One region of the Sinorhizobium sojae CCBAU 05684 genome, then DNA from elsewhere that is predicted to be linked to it. Evidence: predicted binding sites of a transcription regulator. Region 1 holds the regulator's gene; the other holds the start of a gene.
What was found. Region 1 encodes PhoB, which activates phosphate uptake and scavenging genes when phosphate is short. Its sites were predicted from a motif close to TGTCATNNANCTGTCAT; they were not measured.

Region 1 (6,057 bases):
ATCGGCTCCGATCGTCGGCGGTCTCGTGCTCACTCTGATGACTCTTCCGACGATCATCATTGCCACGCGCGCTGCGCTGAAGGCAGTGCCGCCCTCGATCCGTGACGCCGCACTCGGCGTCGGTGCATCGAAGATGCAGTCCGTGTTTCACCACGTTCTGCCGCTCGCCATGCCGGGAATCCTGACCGGTACGATCATCGGTCTTGCCCAGGCCCTCGGCGAAACGGCACCGCTGCTGCTGATCGGCATGGTCGCCTTCGTTCGCGAATATCCCGCAGCGCCGCCGGAAGGCTTTTTCGACCCGGCTTCCGCCTTGCCGGTTCAGGTCTATAACTGGACGCAGCGCGGCGACCCTGCCTTCGTGGAGCGTGCTTCGGGTGCAATCATCGTGCTGCTGGTGTTCCTGGTCGCAATGAACTTGATTGCAATCATACTTCGCCGCCGCTTCGAGCGTCGCTGGTAGAAAGGAGCGCTATGATGAACAATATGTCCGCTATGACTACGACGATGAAGACGAAGGCTGCCACCATGAACCCATCGAAGATTTCCGCCCGCGGTGTGCAGGTCTATTATGGCGACAAACACGCCATTAAGGACGTCGACATCGAGATACATCCCCGCTCCGTAACCGCCTTCATCGGCCCGTCCGGTTGCGGCAAGTCGACCTTCCTGCGGTGCATCAATCGGATGAACGACACGATCAGCAGTTGCCGGGTCGAGGGCCATATCGCAATTGACGGCGAAGATATCTACGATCCGAAGGTGGATCCGGTGCAGTTGCGCGCCAAGGTCGGCATGGTCTTCCAGAAGCCGAACCCCTTCCCGAAGTCGATCTACGAAAACGTCGCCTACGGTCCACGCATACACGGCCTGGCCTCCAGGAAGTCGGACCTCGATGACATTGTCGCCTCCGCCCTTCAGAAAGCCGGCCTTTGGAACGAAGTGAAGGATCGCCTGGACGCTCCGGGTACCGGCCTCTCCGGCGGCCAGCAGCAGCGCCTTTGCATTGCTCGCGCCGTCGCCGTCAGCCCGGAAGTCATCCTCATGGATGAACCCTGCTCGGCACTTGATCCGATCGCCACCGCCAAGGTCGAGGAACTGATCCACGAGCTTCGCGAGAACTTCACCATCGTTATTGTAACCCACTCGATGCAGCAGGCGGCACGCGTGTCGCAGCGTACGGCGATGTTCCACCTTGGCAATCTGGTTGAAGTGGACGACACCGATAAGATCTTCACCAATCCGGACGACCAACGCACGCAGGACTACATCATGGGCCGGTTCGGCTAAGCGGAACCGCTCGCATACGCCCGCTAACCTGTTGGAACCGATCGAGCGCGTTCCCGAGGAATAGAAGATGACTCATCCACACATCATGTCCGCCTTCGACGAAGAGTTGAAGTATCTCACGCGCCGTATCTCCGAGATGGGTGGGCTGGCCGAGCAAATGGTGGCCGACTCCGTGCGGGCACTGGTCAATTCCGACTTGGCGCTCGCCCAGAAGGTCATTTCGGACGATGCCATGCTCGACGAGGCCGAACGCCAGATCGGCGAGAAGGCGATCGTCACCATAGCCAAGCGCCAGCCCATGGCCGCGGACCTGCGCGAAATCATGGGCTCCATCCGCATTGCGGCCGACCTGGAGCGCGTCGGCGATCTTGGCAAGAACACGGCGAAGCGCGTGATCGCGGTAGCCGGCTCTGGAATTCCGCGCAAGCTCGCGCGGGGCCTTGAGCATCTGGCCGAACTCGCTCTGGTCCAGCTCAAGGAAGTACTTGACGTCTTTGCTTCCCGCTCGCCGGAGAAGGCAAACAGCATCCGCCAGCGGGACGAAGAGATCGATGCGATCTACACGTCGCTTTTCCGGGAATTGCTCACCTATATGATGGAGGACCCGCGCAACATCACACCTTGCACGCATCTTCTTTTCTGCGCCAAGAACATCGAGCGGATCGGCGACCATGCGACCAATATTGCCGAGACGATCTACTATATGGCGACTGGTGCCCAGCCGCAGGGCGAGCGGCCGAAGGACGATACGACAGCGACAATGGGGTCGGTGACAGACTGAAGCGGAGAAGGAGAGGGGGGCGCCTTTCAACTGATGGATTGAGGCAAGGAGTTGTAGCTTAGATGTTGCCGAAGATAGCTGTTGTTGAAGACGAGGAAGCATTGAGCGTATTGCTGCGCTACAACCTCGAAGCCGAAGGCTTCGAGGTCGATACGATCCTTCGCGGCGACGAGGCTGAAATCCGCCTGCAGGAACGGCTGCCCGACCTCTTGATCCTCGATTGGATGTTGCCAGGCGTCTCCGGCATCGAGCTTTGCCGCAGGCTCCGACAAAGGCCGGAAACGGAGCGTTTGCCGATCATCATGCTGACGGCGCGCGGCGAGGAGAGCGAGCGCGTGCGGGGGCTCGCAACCGGCGCCGACGACTATGTCGTCAAACCATTTTCGACGCCGGAACTGATGGCGCGGGTCAAGGCGATGCTCAGGCGCGCCAAACCGGAGGTCCTGTCGACGGTGCTTCGCTGCGGCGACATCGAACTCGATCGCGAGACGCATCGCGTCCATCGCCGCAGCCGCGAGGTCCGGCTCGGACCGACGGAGTTCCGGCTGCTTGAGTTCCTCATGTCTTCGCCGGGACGGGTGTTCTCCCGCTCACAACTGCTAGACGGCGTCTGGGGCCATGACATCTACGTCGACGAGCGCACGGTCGACGTCCATGTCGGCCGCCTGCGCAAGGCGCTGAACTTTTCAAACATGCCCGACGTGATCAGGACGGTGCGCGGCGCCGGTTATTCGCTCGAAGGGTAGGCTCCAATTCAATGCGAGTTGCCAAGAAAAAAGGGCCCGTGGGGCCCTTTCAGCGTTGCTTCGTGATCGAGATTTTTCGAGATCGAACGTCAGCGGATGCGCCGGCGTTCCGCCGAAGGCTGGTAGGCAAGCCGCGCATGATAGCTGCAATAGGGCGAGGATTCCGGCGAGTCGTTGCCGCAGAAGTGAAACTCCTCCTTCAGCGGATCACCGATCGGCCACTTGCACGTCCGCTCGGTGAGCTGCGTCAGCTCCAAGCGGCGCGACATCGGCACGACGATATTCGCTGCGAGTTCGAATTCCTGTTCGGCCACCAGGTCGACGGCGACCTCTTCTTTGAGGACCGTCGCACCGGAAGGGCGGGCGACAGTGCGGGTGACGGCGCGAGCGGCGTAGTTCGGTGCACGCGGCGCCGAGGTCGTCCGCTTGGGACGCGCGGGCGTGGTGGTCCCTCCCGCCTTTGCGCGGCCCGGCAGGCTCAACCGGTGTACCTTGCCGATGACGGCATTGCGGCTGACGCCGCCCAATTGCGCCGCAATCTGGCTGGCGCTCAGGCCCTCGGACCACAGCTTCTTCAGTTTCTCGACCCGCTCGTCCGTCCAGTTCATATCTGCACTCCCCGTTCTCGGCGTTGGGATGGCAGAATCCATCACCGTCCCCCCAGAAAAAACCTGGAGTTACAACGCGATAACCATTTTGGTGACTAGGTCCGCCGCATGCGTCTAGTAATTAAATCTTAACCTACCGGCAGGGTGACTCCGTGGCAAGAGTCGCTGGAATCGCGCCGAATCGATTTCGCAGTTTTCCCCAACTTGCTGTCTCATAGTTGCATTTTTGCAAGCCCCGTGACGCGAATTTTTCGCACTACGGAATCTGCTCTCCCCGAGCGGCCGCAGGCCTTGGTTTTGTTGACATTGCGCTGCGAAATAGGAATAGTGCCAGCGCCGCCGAAAGGCGGCATTTTGATTTTTTTCAGGCAGACAATCGAACAGTCCGATAGTGATGCCGAGGAAGGAGAAGCCCAAATGGCCGCAACAACGCCGCTCTACGACACCTATTTGCGCGCGCCGTTGCGTTTCGAGCGAGGTGAGGGCGTCTGGCTGGTCGCCGAAGACGGGACGCGCTATCTCGATTTCGCCGCCGGAGTCGCCGTCAACTCGCTCGGCCATGCCCATCCGCATCTCGTCGAGGCGCTGAAGGCCCAGGCGGAGAAACTCTGGCACGTTTCCAATCTCTATGACGTTCCGGGGCAGGAAAGCCTTGCGCGGCGGCTGACGGCGGTCACCTTCGCCGACCGGGTGTTCTTCACCAATTCGGGCGCCGAGGCGCTAGAGTGTGCGATCAAGACGGCGCGCCGCTACCATTTCGCCAAGGGTCATCCGGAGCGGTTCCATATCATCACGTTCGAGGGGGCCTTCCACGGCCGCACCATCGCTACGATCGCCGCCGGCGGTCAGCAGAAATACATCGAAGGCTTCGGACCGAAGGCGCCCGGCTTCTATCAGGTGCCGTTCGGGGACATCGCCGCCGTCAAGAGCGCGATCAACGACGAGACCGCGGCGATCCTGGTCGAGCCTATCCAGGGCGAGGGTGGGGTGCGTCTGGCGTCAAAGGAGTTCCTGCAGGAGCTGCGTGCCCTCTGCGACGAATTCGGCCTCATGTTGATCCTGGATGAAGTGCAGTGCGGTGTGGGCCGCACCGGCAAGCTCTTCGCCTATGAGTGGGCAGGCATCCGGCCCGACATCATGGCCGTCGCCAAGGGGATTGGCGGCGGCTTTCCGCTCGGCGCATGCCTGGCGACGGAGGCGGCCGCCGCAGGCATGTTGGCCGGCACGCACGGCTCGACCTATGGCGGCAATCCGCTGGCGATGGCCGTCGGCAACGCGGTGCTCGACGTGGTCCTTGCCGAGGGCTTCCTCGACAATGTGCGCGACGTCGCACTCGTCTTCCGCCAAGGGCTCGCTTCGCTCAAGGATCGCTTCCCCGACGTTATCGAAGAGGTCCGCGGCGACGGCCTGATGCTCGGCATCAAGGCGAAAGTGCCCTCCACCGACCTTCTGAAGGCGATCCGGGCCGAAAGGTTGCTCGCGGTTCCGGCCGGCGAAAACGTACTGCGCCTCTTGCCTCCGCTGATCGTCACGGCGGCTGAGGCAAGGGAGGGGCTCGCGCGGGTCGAGCGCGCCGCCGAGGCAGTGAGGGCCGCAGGCGGCACAGCCGCCGCTTGAGGCTGCGACGAGCCGCTCCGGCGGGCGCCGGGGCCACATGACTAGGGAATTACGACAGGAAATACAGACACATGACCGCCACCAGACATTTTCTCGATCTTTCGGCCATGACGTCCGCCGATCTCAGGATCATCATTGACGATGCCCGCATGCGCAAGTCGGCGACCAAGGCCGGAACGGCCGACAAGCCGCTCGCCGGCAAGATGCTGGCGATGATCTTCGAGAAGCCGTCGACCCGTACGCGCGTCTCCTTCGACGTCGGGATGCGCCAGCTCGGCGGCGAGACGCTGTTTCTTTCGGGCACGGAAATGCAACTGGGCCGGGCCGAAACCATCGGCGACACGGCGAAGGTTCTCTCGCGCTACGTCGATGCGATCATGATTCGCACGACCGACCATCGCCGGCTCCTTGAAATGGCCGAGCACGCGACCGTGCCGGTCATCAATGGCCTGACTGACGACACGCATCCCTGTCAGATAATGGCCGACATCATGACCTTCGAGGAGCACCGCGGGCCGGTCACAGGCAAGACGATTGCCTGGACGGGCGACGGCAACAACGTGCTGCATTCGCTCATCGAAGGTACGGCGCGCTTCGGCTACCGGATGAACATGGCGGTTCCGTTCGGCTCCGAGCCGCAGGACAAGTTCCTCAACTGGGCTCGGAACAACGGCGGAGAGGTCCTGCTTTGCCACGAGCCGGAACAGGCCATTGCCGGTGCCGATTGCGTCGTCACCGACACCTGGATCTCAATGAATCAGGAGCACCGCGCCCGCGGCCACAATGTCTTCCAGCCCTATCAGGTCAACGAGGCGTTGATGAAGCATGCGGCACCCGACGCGCTGTTCATGCATTGCCTGCCTGCACATCGCGGCGAGGAGGTCACGGATGAGGTGATCGACGGCCCGCAATCGGTCGTCTTCGACGAGGCGGAAAATCGGCTGCATGCGCAAAAATCGATCCTCGCCTGGTGCCTTGGCGCTGTTTGACGGCGTCTCGGGCCAGTTGAGATGAA
Region 2 (6,057 bases), 780 kb from region 1:
GCTCCATGCCGGGCAAGGTCGTGCAGTCGATGAAGAAGGCGAAGAAATCCAATCCGCTCTTTCTGCTCGATGAGATCGACAAGATGGGCCAGGACTTCCGCGGCGATCCGTCTTCAGCGCTGCTCGAGGTGCTCGATCCGGAACAGAACTCGACCTTCATGGATCACTATCTCGAAGTCGAATACGACCTTTCCAACGTGATGTTCATCACTACGGCGAACACGCTGAACATTCCGCCGCCGCTGATGGACCGCATGGAAGTCATCCGCATCGCCGGCTACACCGAAGAGGAAAAGCGGGAGATCGCCAAGCGGCACCTGTTGCCGAAGGCGATCCGCGATCATGCGCTGCAGCCGAACGAGTTCTCTGTTACTGACGGCGCGCTGATGGCGGTCATCCAGACCTATACGCGGGAAGCGGGCGTCCGCAATTTCGAACGCGAGCTGATGAAGCTTGCGCGCAAGGCGGTGACCGAGATCCTCAAGGGCAGGACCAAGAAGGTCGAGGTGACGGCGGAAAACGTCCATGACTATCTCGGGGTGCCGCGCTATCGCCATGGCGAAGCCGAGCGCGACGATCAGGTCGGAGTGGTCACCGGTCTCGCCTGGACCGAGGTCGGCGGCGAGCTGTTGACGATCGAAGGCGTGATGATGCCGGGCAAGGGCCGCATGACGGTCACCGGCAACCTGCGCGACGTCATGAAGGAATCGATTTCGGCGGCGGCATCCTATGTCCGCTCGCGTGCGATCGATTTCGGCATCGAGCCGCCGCTCTTCGACAAGCGCGACATCCACGTGCACGTGCCCGAAGGCGCGACGCCGAAGGATGGCCCATCGGCGGGCGTCGCCATGGCGACGGCGATCGTCTCGGTCATGACCGGCATCCCGATTTCCAAGGATGTGGCGATGACCGGCGAGATCACGCTGCGCGGTCGCGTCCTGCCGATCGGTGGCCTGAAGGAGAAGCTGCTGGCGGCCCTGCGCGGCGGCATCAAGAAGGTGCTGATCCCGGAAGAGAACGCCAAGGACCTCGCCGAGATCCCGGACAACGTGAAGAACAGCCTCGAAATCATCCCCGTTTCGCGGATGGGCGAGGTACTGGAACACGCTCTGATCCGGCGCCCCGAGCCGATCGAATGGGATGCGTCGAACGAGGCCGCCTCCATTGCTTCGGTCGATTCGCAGGACGAGGCGGGGGCGTCGATCGCCCACTGACAGATGTCGAAAGCGGCACGGGACTGTGTCCCGCGTGGCGCAGTTTGACCAAAAAATCAAAAAAGACCGGCATTTCGCCGGTCTTTTTTGTTGTAAAGCAGCCCGCAAGCCTTGCATTCCAAGGGATTAGGCGCAATTGGGAATGGCAAGACGTGGGTGAAGCACATGCCGCCCCGGCTTAAGAAGCACAGTCGTTTCGAACCAGTATGAAAGGGGTGGAAACATGAACAAGAATGAGCTCGTGGCTGCCGTCGCCGAGAAGGCCGGTCTTTCCAAGGCCGATGCGTCTTCTGCAGTGGATGCAGTTTTTGAGACCATCCAGAGCGAACTGAAGAACGGCGGCGATATCCGCCTCGTCGGTTTCGGCAACTTCTCCGTGACCCGCCGCGAAGCCTCCAAGGGCCGCAACCCGTCGACGGGTGCGGAAGTTGACATCCCGGCACGCAACGTGCCGAAGTTCACGGCCGGCAAGGGCCTCAAGGACGCCGTCAACTAATCGAGCGCTTCCGGGTTCCGACGGAACCCGAGCGATCGCCGGTCGGCTTTTCCGCGTGGTGGCTGCGGATTGCAGGCCCAACAGGTTCATGTTCCTCTGCCTCTTGCGCTCTCTTTGGAAAGCGCGTGCAGGCAGGTTGATTGAGGCCCGGCCCAGCCGGGCCTCTTTTCAGTTTTCCTCCGCTGTCATCGGACTGTTACAGGGCGGCTGCAAAAACCTCCCATCCGGGGCGTGAGGCAACCGGCCGATTCCGGATGCCACAGCGGCGCAAATGCGAGCGCCGCGACAAGGAGGGAGATCAATGAAAGCACTTTCCATCACCGCAGCTTTGGCTGCTGCACTTGCCGCATCGACCGCAACCGCCGTTCGGGCCGAACAGGTCTTTAACCGCATCGCATCCTTTGCGGTCGCCGATAACCTACCCGAGGGCGAACGCGAGGCGCCGACCTCCGCCGAAATCATCACGGCGAGCGACGACGGCAACACGCTCGTCTACAGCGATAGCCCCGGCAAGCGCATCGGCTTTATCGACATTACCGATGCCAGGGCGCCAGCCGCTGCCGGCACCGTTTCCTTCGATGGCGAACCGACCTCCGTGGCGATCGCCGGTGGCAAGGTCCTGGTGGCCGTGAACACGAGCGAAAGCTTTACCAATCCCTCGGGCCTGCTTGCCGTGGTCGATCTCGCGACGAAAAAGCAGGATGCCACCTGCGATCTCGGCGGTCAGCCGGATTCCGTCGCCGTCAATAAGGACGGGACGCTCGCCGCCATTGCGATCGAGAACGAGCGCGACGAAGAAGTCAATGACGGCATGATCCCGCAGATGCCGGCGGGTGATCTTATGATTCTGTCGCTGAAGGACGGCATTGCGGACTGCGCATCGATCAAGCGCGTGGCCCTGACCGGCCTTGCCGAAGTCGCCGGCGACGATCCGGAACCGGAATTCGTCGCCTTCAACGGCCAGGACGAAATCGCCCTGACCCTGCAGGAAAACAATCACATCGTCATCATCGACGGGAAGTCCGCAGCGGTGAAGGCGCATTTCTCCGCCGGCAAGGTCGATCTCAAGAACATCGACGTCAAGCGTGACGGCGCCATCGGCTTTACCGGCGAACAGGCCGGCCGCAAGCGCGAGCCCGACGCGGTGAAGTGGCTCGGTGACCAGCGTCTGGTCGTCGCCAACGAGGGTGATTACGAGGGCGGCGCACGCGGCTTCACCGTCTTCGACAAGAGCGGCAAGGTCCTCTTCGAATCCGGCCCGAGCCTCGAGCATGCTATCGCGGCGATCGGCCATTATCCGGAGAAGAGGTCGTCGGCCAAGGGCGTCGAGCCGGAAGGCCTCGAAGCGGCACGCTTCGGCGACGACGATCTCTTCTTCGTCCTTTCGGAACGTTCATCGATCGTCGGCGTCTACAAGGACACCGGCGCCGAACCGGAACTGCTGCAGCTCCTGCCGTCCGGCATCTCGCCCGAGGGTGCCGTCGCCATTCCGCAGCGTAACCTGCTGGCGATCGCCAACGAGGTCGACCTCATCGAGGACGGCGGTGCGCGCGCACATGTCATGATCTACGAGCGAGGGGAGGGGGAGGCGGCCTATCCGCAGATACGTTCCGCAGAGAAGGATGGCGTGCCGATCGGTTTCGGGGCGCTTTCGGGCCTCGCCGCGGTTCCGGACAGGCCAGGTTTCCTGCGCGCGGTCAACGACTCCGTCTACACGTCACGGCCGACGATCTTCACGATCGACGCGACGCAGAAGCCGGCCTTGATCACCGAGGCGCTGGTGATTACCCGCGACGGCGCGCCTGCCCAGAAGCTGGATATCGAAGGTATCGCCAATGATGGTGAAGGCGGCTTCTGGCTGGCTTCAGAAGGCAATTCGGAAAAGCTCTACAGTCACGCGATCCTCCATGTGAACGAGAAGGGCGAGATCAAGCAGGAGATCGCGCCTCCGGCCGAACTCAGGGCCAATGAGGTCCGTTTCGGTTTCGAAGGCATTTCGGCCGTCGGCGAAGGCGACGAATTGACCCTGTGGATGGCGGTGCAGCGCGAATGGAAGGACGACGAGAAAGGCTTCGTGAAACTCGTCTCCTACAGGCCTGCAACCAGAGAGTGGGGCGCGGTCCGCTATCCGCTCGACAAGTCGGAGCAGGGCTGGATCGGTCTCTCGGAGATTTCCGCCCATGGCGACTTCGCCTACGTCGTCGAACGAGACAATCTGATCGGCGCCGCGGCGAAGACCAAGAAGCTCTACCGCGTGCCGCTTGCAGAGCTGAAGCCTGCCGCCCTCGGGGGCGAACTGCCGGTCGTGAAGAAGGAAGAGGTTCGGGATCTCATCCCGGAGCTGAAGGCGCTCAACGGCTATGTGGTCGACAAGGTCGAGGGCTTCACGGTCGACGCGGCCGGCAGCGGTTACGTCGTCACCGACAATGATGGCGTCGACGATTCCTCAGGCGAAACCCTGTTCTTCTCCATCGGTGCCATCAACGCGATGTAAGCGACCGCCAGAAGAAATGACGAGGCCGGGACATGAGATCCCGGCCTCTTCATCTTGCGACCGAAACAGTCGGGCCTTCACGGTGCGGCAGCGATCTCCTGCTCCTCCGCCGCTTCCTTGCGCTTGCGGATCTCGTCGGTCTTCACGACGAGCTTGCTGACGATCTCGAAGAGCTGGTCGAGCTGATCGTCGTCGAGCGCCGAGAAGATTTCCTCGAGCAACTGCTTGCGCGGATGCTCCGCCGCCTCGAGCACGGCCCGGCCGGTGTCGGTGATCGAGACGATCTTGGCGCGGCGGTCTTCCGGGTCGGGCTTGCGCATCACCAGCCGGTCGCGCTCCAGGCCGTCGATCGCCTCGGTCACGGTCCGCGGCGCGAAATTCAAGGCGCAGGCGATGTCGGTCGATCGGCACGGTCCGAGCTTGCTCAGGAAGAACAGGAACTTGCTTCGGGCAAGCGAGACGCCTTCCTCCGTCATCGACTCGTTCACCAGACGATGAATGCGGTGGTAGAGTTCGAACAGCTTGTCGGAAACGTCGAATGTCTTCTTCATGACCATCATGGCTGTATGTTGAGGGGCCATGTCAAATGGCAGTAACCCTATTGATAGTGACAATCGCCATGTTTGTCGACAAAAACCCGGCAATTCTTAAGGAGAACACCGGCAGTTGCAAAAGTAACGGCCCCGTCTGAGGGGCCGTTGACGATGCGAGAGGAAAGCCGCTGTGTCTGCTATGCGGCGTGACGCGACCCGTAGCCATGATCCTTGGTTTCGGCCAGCGTGAAGCGGCTGATCAAATCGCGCAGGCGGCTTGCCTCCTGCGCCAGCGTTGCGCTCGCGGCATTGGCCTCTTCGACCATTGCGGCGTTCTGTTGCGTAACCTGGTCCATCTGGTTGACGGCCATATTGACCTCCGAAAGCCCGGTGGACTGCTCTCGGGCCGAGACCGCAATGGCATCCATATGTTCGTTGATGGTTACGATGAAGCCTTCGATGGTGCGCAGGGCCGCGCCCGTTTCGCGGACGAGTCGGACGCCGCCCTCGACTTCGCTTGCCGAATTGCGGATCAGTTCCTTGATCTCCTTGGCGGCGTTGGCCGATCGCTGTGCGAGCTCGCGCACCTCCTGTGCGACGACCGCGAAGCCTTTGCCGGCCTCGCCGGCGCGGGCCGCTTCAACGCCGGCATTGAGCGCCAGAAGGTTCGTCTGGAAGGCGATCTCGTCGATGACGCCGATGATATTGGAGATCTGGCTGGAGGAATGCTCGATGCGGCCCATGGCGTCGATTGCGCCTGCGACGATTGCGCCGGATTTGTGAGCGCTCTCGTTCGCCTGGGCGGCGATCGTCCGGGCTTCGTTGGTGCGTTTGGAGGAGTTGGCAACGTTGACGGTGATCTCATCGAGCGCGGCCGCCGTTTCTTCCAGTGAGGCCGCCTGCTGTTCCGTGCGCCGCGACAGGTCATCGGCGCTGTGGCTTACTTCGCGCGCGCGGCCGTCGATGCTGCCTGAGCTGACGGAAACGGCCGCCAGCGTGTCGGCGAGCTGGGCAACCGCCTGGTTCAGGTCGTGCCGGAGCTGCTCGAAGTCGGGCGCAAAGGGCTCAGTGAGCTGGAAGGCCAGATCGCCGGAGGCGAGCCGCTGCAAGCCGCTCGCAAGGCCGGCCGTCGCTTCACGGAGGCGCTGCTGGGCCGCGGCCTCGGCGTCGCGGGTCACCCTTTGACGTTCGGCCTCGGCCTCGGCGCGCTGGATGCCGGCCTCTTCCTCGAGCTTCTGATTGGTGATCGCCGCCTGGCGGAAGACCTCGACAGCGCGCGCCATCTCGCCGATCTCGTCCTTGCGGGTGCCGTAGGGAATA

Region 2: the regulator PhoB is predicted to act here: its motif matches at 1,894-1,910, upstream of SJ05684_RS04355 (esterase-like activity of phytase family protein).

The regions. Positions count from the first base shown of each region.
Region 1 covers NZ_CP023067.1:123,167-129,223, forward strand. Annotated here, with positions in the region: gene pstA (phosphate ABC transporter permease PstA) at 1-463, shown strand, start outside; gene pstB (phosphate ABC transporter ATP-binding protein PstB) at 508-1,290, shown strand; gene phoU (phosphate signaling complex protein PhoU) at 1,358-2,071, shown strand; gene phoB (phosphate regulon transcriptional regulator PhoB) at 2,134-2,817, shown strand; gene SJ05684_RS00610 (GcrA family cell cycle regulator) at 2,907-3,425, opposite strand; gene SJ05684_RS00615 (aspartate aminotransferase family protein) at 3,843-5,042, shown strand; gene argF (ornithine carbamoyltransferase) at 5,114-6,031, shown strand.
Region 2 covers NZ_CP023067.1:899,098-905,154, forward strand. Annotated here, with positions in the region: gene lon (endopeptidase La) at 1-1,214, shown strand, start outside; gene hbs (non-specific DNA-binding protein Hbs) at 1,438-1,710, shown strand; gene SJ05684_RS04355 (esterase-like activity of phytase family protein) at 2,012-4,204, shown strand; gene SJ05684_RS04360 (MarR family winged helix-turn-helix transcriptional regulator) at 4,282-4,755, opposite strand; gene SJ05684_RS04365 (HAMP domain-containing methyl-accepting chemotaxis protein) at 4,935-6,057, opposite strand, start outside.